2 regions of the Acetobacterium sp. KB-1 genome follow, and region 1 is predicted to be linked to the other one. Evidence: riboswitches for the same ligand, from Rfam matches in the RefSeq annotation. Region 1 holds a riboswitch; the other holds the start of a gene.
The links. Region 1 has a riboswitch for thiamine pyrophosphate ahead of thiC (phosphomethylpyrimidine synthase ThiC). Riboswitches for the same ligand answer to the same signal wherever they lie in the genome.
Positions count from the first base shown of each region.

Region 2: another riboswitch for thiamine pyrophosphate. It lies ahead of thiM (hydroxyethylthiazole kinase); the one in region 1 lies ahead of thiC (phosphomethylpyrimidine synthase ThiC).

Region 1 covers NZ_CP030040.1:2,462,894-2,467,320, forward strand. The annotation lists gene DOZ58_RS11400 (HD domain-containing phosphohydrolase) at 1-1,293, opposite strand, end outside; TPP riboswitch at 1,628-1,726, shown strand; gene thiC (phosphomethylpyrimidine synthase ThiC) at 1,835-3,127, shown strand; gene DOZ58_RS11410 (hypothetical protein) at 3,239-4,381, shown strand.
Region 2 covers NZ_CP030040.1:2,970,831-2,975,257, reverse strand. The annotation lists gene DOZ58_RS13795 (HAD family phosphatase) at 1-581, opposite strand, end outside; gene thiE (thiamine phosphate synthase) at 578-1,216, opposite strand; gene thiM (hydroxyethylthiazole kinase) at 1,203-2,027, opposite strand; TPP riboswitch at 2,138-2,249, opposite strand; gene DOZ58_RS13780 (4Fe-4S binding protein) at 2,621-2,857, shown strand; gene DOZ58_RS13775 (cytochrome c biogenesis CcdA family protein) at 2,882-3,553, shown strand; gene DOZ58_RS13770 (TlpA disulfide reductase family protein) at 3,564-4,130, shown strand; gene DOZ58_RS13765 (DUF6132 family protein) at 4,140-4,304, shown strand; gene eis (enhanced intracellular survival protein Eis) at 4,350-4,427, opposite strand, start outside.

The DNA of each region.
Region 1 (4,427 bases):
TGAAATTATATCGGTCGGCCTACAAATTCGTCTGAGCACATTGCTTACGGTAATCAGTACCTGATCACCTTCCTGATGGCCAAAGGCATCATTTGTCAGTTTAAGGCCGTTGATATCACACATGATAATAAAATAGTGGCTCTCATTCTGACGACTGATGGATTCAAACTGCATTTTCATATAATCGCGATTTTTAAGCCGGGTCAAGGGATCAGAATAACTTAAAAACAAAACTTCTTCCTCTTTTGTTTTTCTTTTGGTAATATTGGATTTGATACGCTGATTGGCCTGATTTATTTGCTTAAGCATCTGATTGATTGAAACCGCCAGCATTTTTAGTTCATCCTTTCCATCCATTTCGATGGATAAGGTCGTATCTCGTTTTAACCCCACTTCTTTGGTAAAGGCGATGAGTTTTTCAATTCTTTTTAAAAAATACCGATCGACAATAAAATAATCAATGCTGAGGATGACTATCAGAATAAGAATGAAACTGGCCATAAACAGATTAAACTGATCTTTTACAAAGCTATAGTTTTCTTCAATCCGGGAAATTGTCATTAAGATGGTTTCCTCATCGTAGCTATCCCGCTGAAGACGACTGGCTGTGAGATAAGGTTTTCCAGCAAATTCTCTTTTGACAATCTGGTTTTCCAAAACGACGGCAGCCGACCCGGCTTCTCTGAATTCCACATTGACGCCGGTTAGTACTTCAATGTAAGCGGTCATTTCCTTATCAACATTTTTGAACATCACCATACTACCATTACTTGTTGCTGTACGACTGGAATTATTAACCCGCCCGGAGGCAATCAGATATGGCTGCCCATTCAGAATAATCAGATCTGTTTTAGCGTCCTCACCATCAGTGATCGATCCGCTATAAAAGTTGTTTTGTCTGATTTTTTCGATCAAGGCAACCGTTTCTTCATTTTTCAGGTCAAAATCCGAATAAGCGATCACCTCATTGTTTTGATTTGCGAAGAGCATCATATTTAAGCTCAAGTTTTCCAGGGACGCCGGATTAAGATTCACGGTTACGTAGCTTGGATTCCGGTCGTTTATAAAACGATAGGTATCGTCCCAATAGGCCCAATCTTTCAAAATACTATTGAGGTCTTCTTTTTCATTTTCGATGATGGTTTCAACCATTTCAAAATCTTTGCTGATCTGTATTCTCTGGGCTTCCTCAACATAGCCATAGAAAACCCCGTAAAAAATCCCATAGGTAAGGCCCAAGAGCACGGCGGCACTGCACAAGGCGATCATAATTGCTTTATGTTTTAATTTCATATGACACCATCTCTGTCTTTTTAAACTGACTCCGCTCAATTTAATTTATTTAATCGTTTTCTATATACCGTTGTTTACTATTATTCCGTAAGCATCATTCTAATTATAGCGCATATTTTCTCTCATCCTTTGATTGCTTCAATCCACCAGGGCTACTCTAATTAAAGTAATTCTATTTGATCCTATCATAACAATAATAACCTTAAAATGACAGTTTTTATTTACTAATTTAACCCTATTTTTTTCATGTTCTATCTTATTTTGCCCTCCTAACTAAACCAGCTCTTAGCTCTTGACATTTTTACTTTACATGATATAATGTTGGCAATTAAATACTGATTTGCGGGGGGACTTATAAAGTTGAGAAGGTTAAAACCTGACCCTTTGAACCTGTTAGTTAATACTGACGTAGGGAAGCAAGGCGTTTTGGCTAATTTTCAAATACGTGTTTTCAGTGCTTTCCTATTCGGGAAGGCACTTTTTTTGTGCCTAAAAATCTCTGATTTGAAAGGAATGTATTGTGAAAAACTACAAAACTCAAATGGAAGCGGCAAAAAAGGGGATTATCACCCCGGAAATGAAAACAGTGGCACAAAAGGAAAATATGGATGCTGCCAAACTTATGGCTCTGGTCGGCTGCGGCCAGGTTGCTATACCAGCCAATATCAGACATCATTCCCTTTCGCCGGAAGGTGTTGGCACCGGTCTGAAAACTAAAACCAATGTGAATCTCGGCGTATCGGGAGATTGTCTAAACTATGAGGCGGAACTGGAGAAGGTAAACCTCTCTCTAAAATTTGGGGTCGAATCGATTATGGACTTAAGTAACTACGGGAAAACCAACACTTTTAGAAAACAACTCATTAAAATGTCCCCTGCAATGATTGGTACGGTTCCGATGTATGATGCCATCGGTTATCTTGACAAAGATCTACTTGCAATTACCGCCCAGGATTTTATGCGGGTTGTCCGAGCCCACGCCGAAGAAGGGGTTGACTTTATGACGATTCATGCCGGCATTAATAAACGGGCGGTAGAAGCCTTTAAGCGGGATGGACGGCGAACAAATATTGTCTCCCGGGGCGGCTCACTGCTCTTTGCCTGGATGGAAATGACGGGTAATGAAAATCCCTTTTACGAATATTATGATGATTTTCTTAAGATCCTCCGGGAGTTTGATGTCACCATCAGTTTAGGTGACGCCCTGCGCCCTGGTTGCATTGATGACAGCTCCGATGCTTCTCAGCTCAGTGAACTCATCGAACTGGGTCACCTAACCAAACGGGCTTGGGCTAAGGATGTCCAGGTAATGGTTGAAGGACCTGGTCATATGGGGATTAATGAAATTTCCGCCAACATTGTTTTTCAGAAAAAATTGTGTCATAATGCGCCCTTCTATGTTCTTGGCCCCTTAGTAACTGATGTTGCCCCAGGCTATGACCATATTACCGCTGCCATTGGCGGAGCTATTGCCGCTGCCAATGGGGCCGATTTTCTTTGCTATGTAACCCCAGCCGAGCATTTGCGCCTCCCGGATGCTAATGATGTCAAGGAAGGGATTATTGCAACAAAGATTGCCGCCCATGCTGCCGATATTGCCAAAGGTATACCCAACGCGCGAGACTGGGATAACAAGATGTCTGACGCCCGGCGAAAGATCGATTGGGATGCCATGTTCGAACTGGCTATTGATGGCGAAAAAGCCAAAGACTATTACGAAAGCACCCCCACCGAAGAAAAACATAGCTGCTCGATGTGTGGCAAAATGTGCGCGGTGCGCACCACTAATATGATTCTTGAAGGCAAAACCGTGACACTCCATCCTGAGAACTGATCAACTTTATTTAATTTAGCACTTATCTTTTTTTTTGATCTGCCGATATTAATTCTAACGGATTACGTCTTTTTGGGCGTGATCATTTCGTAAAAACATGGAGGTGGATTTATGAAAATCGAAAGTTCAACCGTCACAATGGCAAGTCAAAGCAGTTATAGGGAAGCAACCAAATCTGTCGGATCTTTGAGAGTTTGGGATGCTCAGGGCAATGCCGTAACTTCAACCACAGCCAGCGCTTCTGCAAAGGGGATGGATATCCTTGAGTTGTCAGAACAAGCTAAAAAGTTACCTGCTCAAACCCCTATATCAAATCAAACCCCAGTGTCAACAGTGGCCTCGGGAGATGAAACCGCTTCGCTCTCCAGTAAAGAAGAACAGGAGCTAACGCTACTAGAACAAATGCTTAAGGCATTAACCCGAAAAAAAATGAAATTTGTGATGCCTAAAAAAATTACTTTGGAAAATCCGAAAATGAGTCAGTCCATTCAAAACGCCTATGCCAGTCGAAGTGCACTACTGACCGCTGCCGCCGGGTGGGCTCAGGGTTTAGCCGGTGCTCAACCCCGCAGTGCTTCTCCTAGTGGCGGCTTTGAATACAATCAGAGCGTCACCCACTATGAATCTGAAAGTACTTCATTTCAGGCTCAGGCAATGGTGAAAACTGCCGATGGCCGAGAAATCAATGTCAATCTGCAACTTTCCCTCAGCCGGGAATTTATGTCCTATTCCAATCTCAATATCAAAGCTGGCAATGAGCCGGTTCAGGTTGACCCGCTGGTTATTAATTTCGGTGCCGCCACCACCTCGCTGACGCAGCAGAAATATGCCTTTGATATTGATGCCAACGGCACCCTGGATCAAATTTCCTTTGTTAGTCCCGGCAGCGGTTTCCTGGCCTTGGACCTTAATGGCGATGGTAAAATTAATGACGGCAGTGAGCTGTTCGGCCCGCAAAGCGGCAACGGTTTTGATGATTTGGCAAAATATGATTCCGATGGCAATAACTGGATCGACGAGAACGATCCCATCTATGATAAGCTACAGATCTGGTCCAAAGATTCCTCCGGTAACGATGTGTTAGTGGCACTGGGTCAGAAAGGCGTAGGCGCCATTTATCTGGGCAATGTCAGCACCAGCTTCGCACTCAAAGGGGCCGACAATCAAACCGATGGCCAACTGCAACGCACTGGCATCTATCTTAATGAAAATGGTTCGGCCGGAACGATTCAGCATATTGATCTGAGTATCTAAGAGCTAAAACTTAATTTCATTACGATCCGCCAAATAAAAGGTTTTG
Region 2 (4,427 bases), 510 kb from region 1:
GATTCATCATAAACCCCGACAAGATAACAACCAGACGCTCTGGCGGCCTGGATGCAGTATAAGGCATCTTCGAAAATCGCGATTTGCTGTTTTGGCAACGCCAGTTGTTTCGCCGCCTGGTGATAAATCTCCGGCTGACTTTTGGGCAAACCAACCATCCCGGAAGTAAGGATAAATTCAAAATGACTAAGCAAACCATATCGACTCAACACCAATTCGGTCAGGGACTTGTGGGTAGCGGTTAGGATTGCCATTTTTATACCCTGGTTTAAATACTGATCCAAAGTTTCCTTAACAAAGGGTTTTAAACGGATATGTTTTTCGTAATTCTCCCGGATCATGCCATTGATTTCATCCCCCACCTGTTCTTCGGTCATTTTCACCCCGTAAACCGCGATAAAATAGCGGGCCGATTCGGCAAAGCTCATGGTTTTTATGACCTTATTTAAATCTTCGCGAGGATCAATCCCATGCTTTTTTAAAAAACTGCTGCCGATATTTTCCCAAGCCGACATCGAATCAATTAGCGTCCCATCCAGATCAAAGATTATCCCCGAAAAATTCATCTGTGCATTTTTCATGGTTTTGTCATGGTTTCAGATAAGCTTCGCAGCGCTTTTGTTGCACTGACGATATCTTTTTTAGAAAAGATTGCCGAGACCAGGGCGACCCCGTCCACTCCGGTTCCTGTTAAGCTAAGAATATTGGTTTCGTTCAGACCACCAATGGCAACCACCGGAATGGTCACCGCCTTGCAGATTGCGGCGATGGTTTCAAAAGCCACCACTTCGGCATCGGTTTTTGTGGCTGTGGAATAGATCGCTCCCACCCCGATATAATCGGCACCGTCGGCTTCAGCTTTTCGTGCCAGTTCCACCGTATCTGCCGAAACTCCGATGATTTTATCGCCAAGCTGCTCTCTTAGCGCCCCGGCATCGCTATCATCCTGACCCACATGAACCCCGTCAGCATCCACTGCCAGAGCAACATCGACGGCATCATTAATGACAAAAGGAATGTTGTAGGCATCGGTTAATTTTTTTATCGCCCGGGCCTCTTTTACAAACGCATCAAAATCCAGCTCTTTTTCCCGTAGCTGGATAAAGGTAGCGCCACCTTTTAAGGTTTCTTCAACCTGATCGGCCAGGGTTTTGTCACCCAGCCAACTGCGGTCAGTCACCGCATAAAGTAGCATTGACTGCTTATCGAGTTTCAAGCTTCATCCCTCCTTTTAATGTTTCGATATTCATCAAACTCATCGCATCGATGAGGGAGGTTCGAAAGGATGCCGTTCCGGCCTCCTGGGCCTGAACCTTTTCAAAGGCCAGCTCCCCACACAAACCCATACAACTAACAGCAGCAGCGGTAGCCAGTAGCAACTGCTCGGGATTGGCCCCGCAATAACTGCCAATAACCGTTGTAAGCATACAGCCTGTGCCGGTAATCCGGGACATCATCGGGTGTCCATTCCGGATTACCAGGGCCTTCTGATGATCCGCGACAATGTCGATGGCGCCAGTAATGGCAATGATGGCACCCGTTTTCTCGCTCAGGGCTTTGGCAAAAGCGATCATCTGATCCAAATTGTCTTTATTCACCGCATCGCTGATATCAGCATCGACCCCTTTGGTCGTGCCACTGCCCTGGTCGATGGTCTTAATTTCTGAAACATTACCCCGGATGACGCTAAACTGTACCTCATTTAACAGCTTAAAAACCGTGTTCGTCCGTAGCGAAGAGGCACCAGCACCGACCGGATCCAGAATCACCGGCCGACCGAGACGATTGGCTTTTTTACCGGCCATAATCATGGCCGCGACGGTTCGCTCATTAAGGGTTCCGATATTGATGACCAGGGCATTACAAATGGAGATAATTTCTTCCACCTCATTAATATCATCAGCCATAATCGGTGCCCCGCCACAAGCCAGTACACTATTGGCACAGTCGTTGACCGTTACATAATTGGTGATACAATGAACCAACGGCGGACAATTGCTAACATTTTCTAAGATTTTTTTAAACATCTCTTCCTTCTTTCTACTACAATATATTTTACGGTTTTATCGTTTAGATGGTTAAACCATCGCTTGATTGGTATCTGAAACGCACACAAAAAAAACTGTACACGAATGCACAGTCGATTTCGATGGTCTCCCTACGCCGGCATTATCCGTATCAGGTGCATGGGTCGAAGTAGCGATTTACTTCCTCTCAGCCTAAATGCATAAGCTCCCCAATTTCTAAATTAGCTACAGATTATCATATCGCCTGATTCTTGTCAACTGTGATTCGCCTCCGCCCTAACCTGCTAAAATCTTAATTTAACTTAAACTTAACCTCTTTCAAAGTTTGGCTAAAGGTTCACCGCCTAAGATATACCCAAGAGATAAATATCTCCTCTTTTTCTTTTCATTCCTAATATAAAAAAACAGTACGGTCATCCGGACCTACTGTTTTTTTATTTAGCGTTTTTTATTTTTAACCGTTTAAGTTCCTTTTTAAGCAAATAATTATTCATTTGTGATTAAATCACAGATATGAACACACCTTTTTGATAGAATGATAAAATCTTGATGATTTACTTGTTCAAGATGTAATTATATCTGGAGGAAATAAAATGATAACAACACCTGATCAATCAAGTAATACGTTCAAATCAGCACCACCTAAAGCTGATTTAATTGTTAAGATGGAACGCTGTCCCCAAAACCACCCCTGCCCATCGGTTCGTGTCTGTCCTGTTGATGCCCTATCTCAAGAAGGCTTTGCTGCCCCAAAAGTCGATATGGAAAAATGCATTCGTTGCGGTAAGTGTGTTGACTATTGTCCGATGAATGCCCTGGTACTAAAATAAGTGTCATTGTGAAAAGGAGGCTGTATGGACTATTTTATCACATTCCTTGAAGGGATCGTCACCTTTATATCCCCTTGTCTTTTGCCCATGCTGCCGATTTATGTGTCCTATTTTGCCGGCCAAAGCCAGTCCGATAATAAACGTACCGCAATTTTTAATGCTTTAGGCTTTGTCCTCGGCTTTACGGTAGTTTTTGTTTTGCTTGGTGCCTTTGCCGGTCGTATTGGCAGTGTGCTAATTGAGCATCAAACTGTTGTCAATGTGGGGGGCGGTATCATCATCATCCTTTTTGGATTGAATTTTATGGAGGTGCTGAATATCCCTTTTCTGAACACCACCCGTCAGATGAACATGAATCATTCGCGGACAAGTTTCTTTTCAGCGCTGCTTTTTGGCATCGTCTTTTCGATCGGTTGGACACCCTGCGTGGGTGCCTTTTTAGGCTCAGCCCTAATGATGGCGGCCTCCAGTGGTGATACCTTAAAGGGAATTCTGATGCTTTTATCCTTTTCCCTCGGCCTTGGTATTCCCTTTATGGTTTCTGCCATTTTAATTGAGCAGTTGAAATCGACCTTTGATTTTGTTAAACGCCATTATCGGATCATCAATCGTCTTTCCGGCGGACTGCTGGTTCTCATCGGTCTACTGATGGCTACTGGTTTACTGGGCTATTTTCTGTCGCTTTTAACTTTTTAAGGAGTACATTATGACTAAACAAACAAAAACAATAATCGGTATTGTCGTCTTTGCCGCTTTTTTAATCATCGTTTATTGGGGGTACACGATCTTGTCAAAAACCTTCAATCCGCAAGATCCGGCATCAAATAACACCGGTTCCTCTCAGGCCGATGAGCTCCAGGCAGCCCCTGATTTCACGGTGTTTGATCAGGATGGCAACCCGGTTAAACTGTCTGATTTTGCCGGAAAACCGGTGGTCCTCAATTTTTGGGCATCCTGGTGTCCACCCTGTAAAAGCGAGATGCCCCACTTTAATACGGTCTATCAAAATCAAAAAGATGCAGTGGTCTTTCTGATGATCAATCAGGTGGACGGGCAGCGGGAAACAAAAGAAAAGGGCCTTATGTACATCACCGATCAGGGCTTTGACTTCCCCATTTATTTTGATACCGAATTGGAAGCCAGCATTGCCTATGGCGTCTCAACGCTCCCCACCACCTTATTTATTAGCCCCGACGGTAAAATTGTCAGCGGCTATCGTGGCGCCATTGATGAAGCCACCTTACTTTCCGGCATTGAATCAATAAAAAATTAGGAGCATGCGATGTATATTAAAATGATAATCGGAACCCTTGTGGGCGGCGCTTTGGGACTCCTCTACTACAAACTGGTAGGCTGTCAAAGCGGCACTTGTCCCATTACTGCCAAGCCCCATCGAACTGCCATTTATGGAGCCATTCTTGGTTTTATGATCAGTTCCTCATTGTAGAAAAAAAAGAAAAACGATTGCTAATCAACCGTTTTTCTTTTTGCCTTAAATATAGTCCGAGAAATATACCTTTTCATTGGCGATAATGGTCTCCAGAAGAGAAACTGTTTTTTTGCTGGCTTC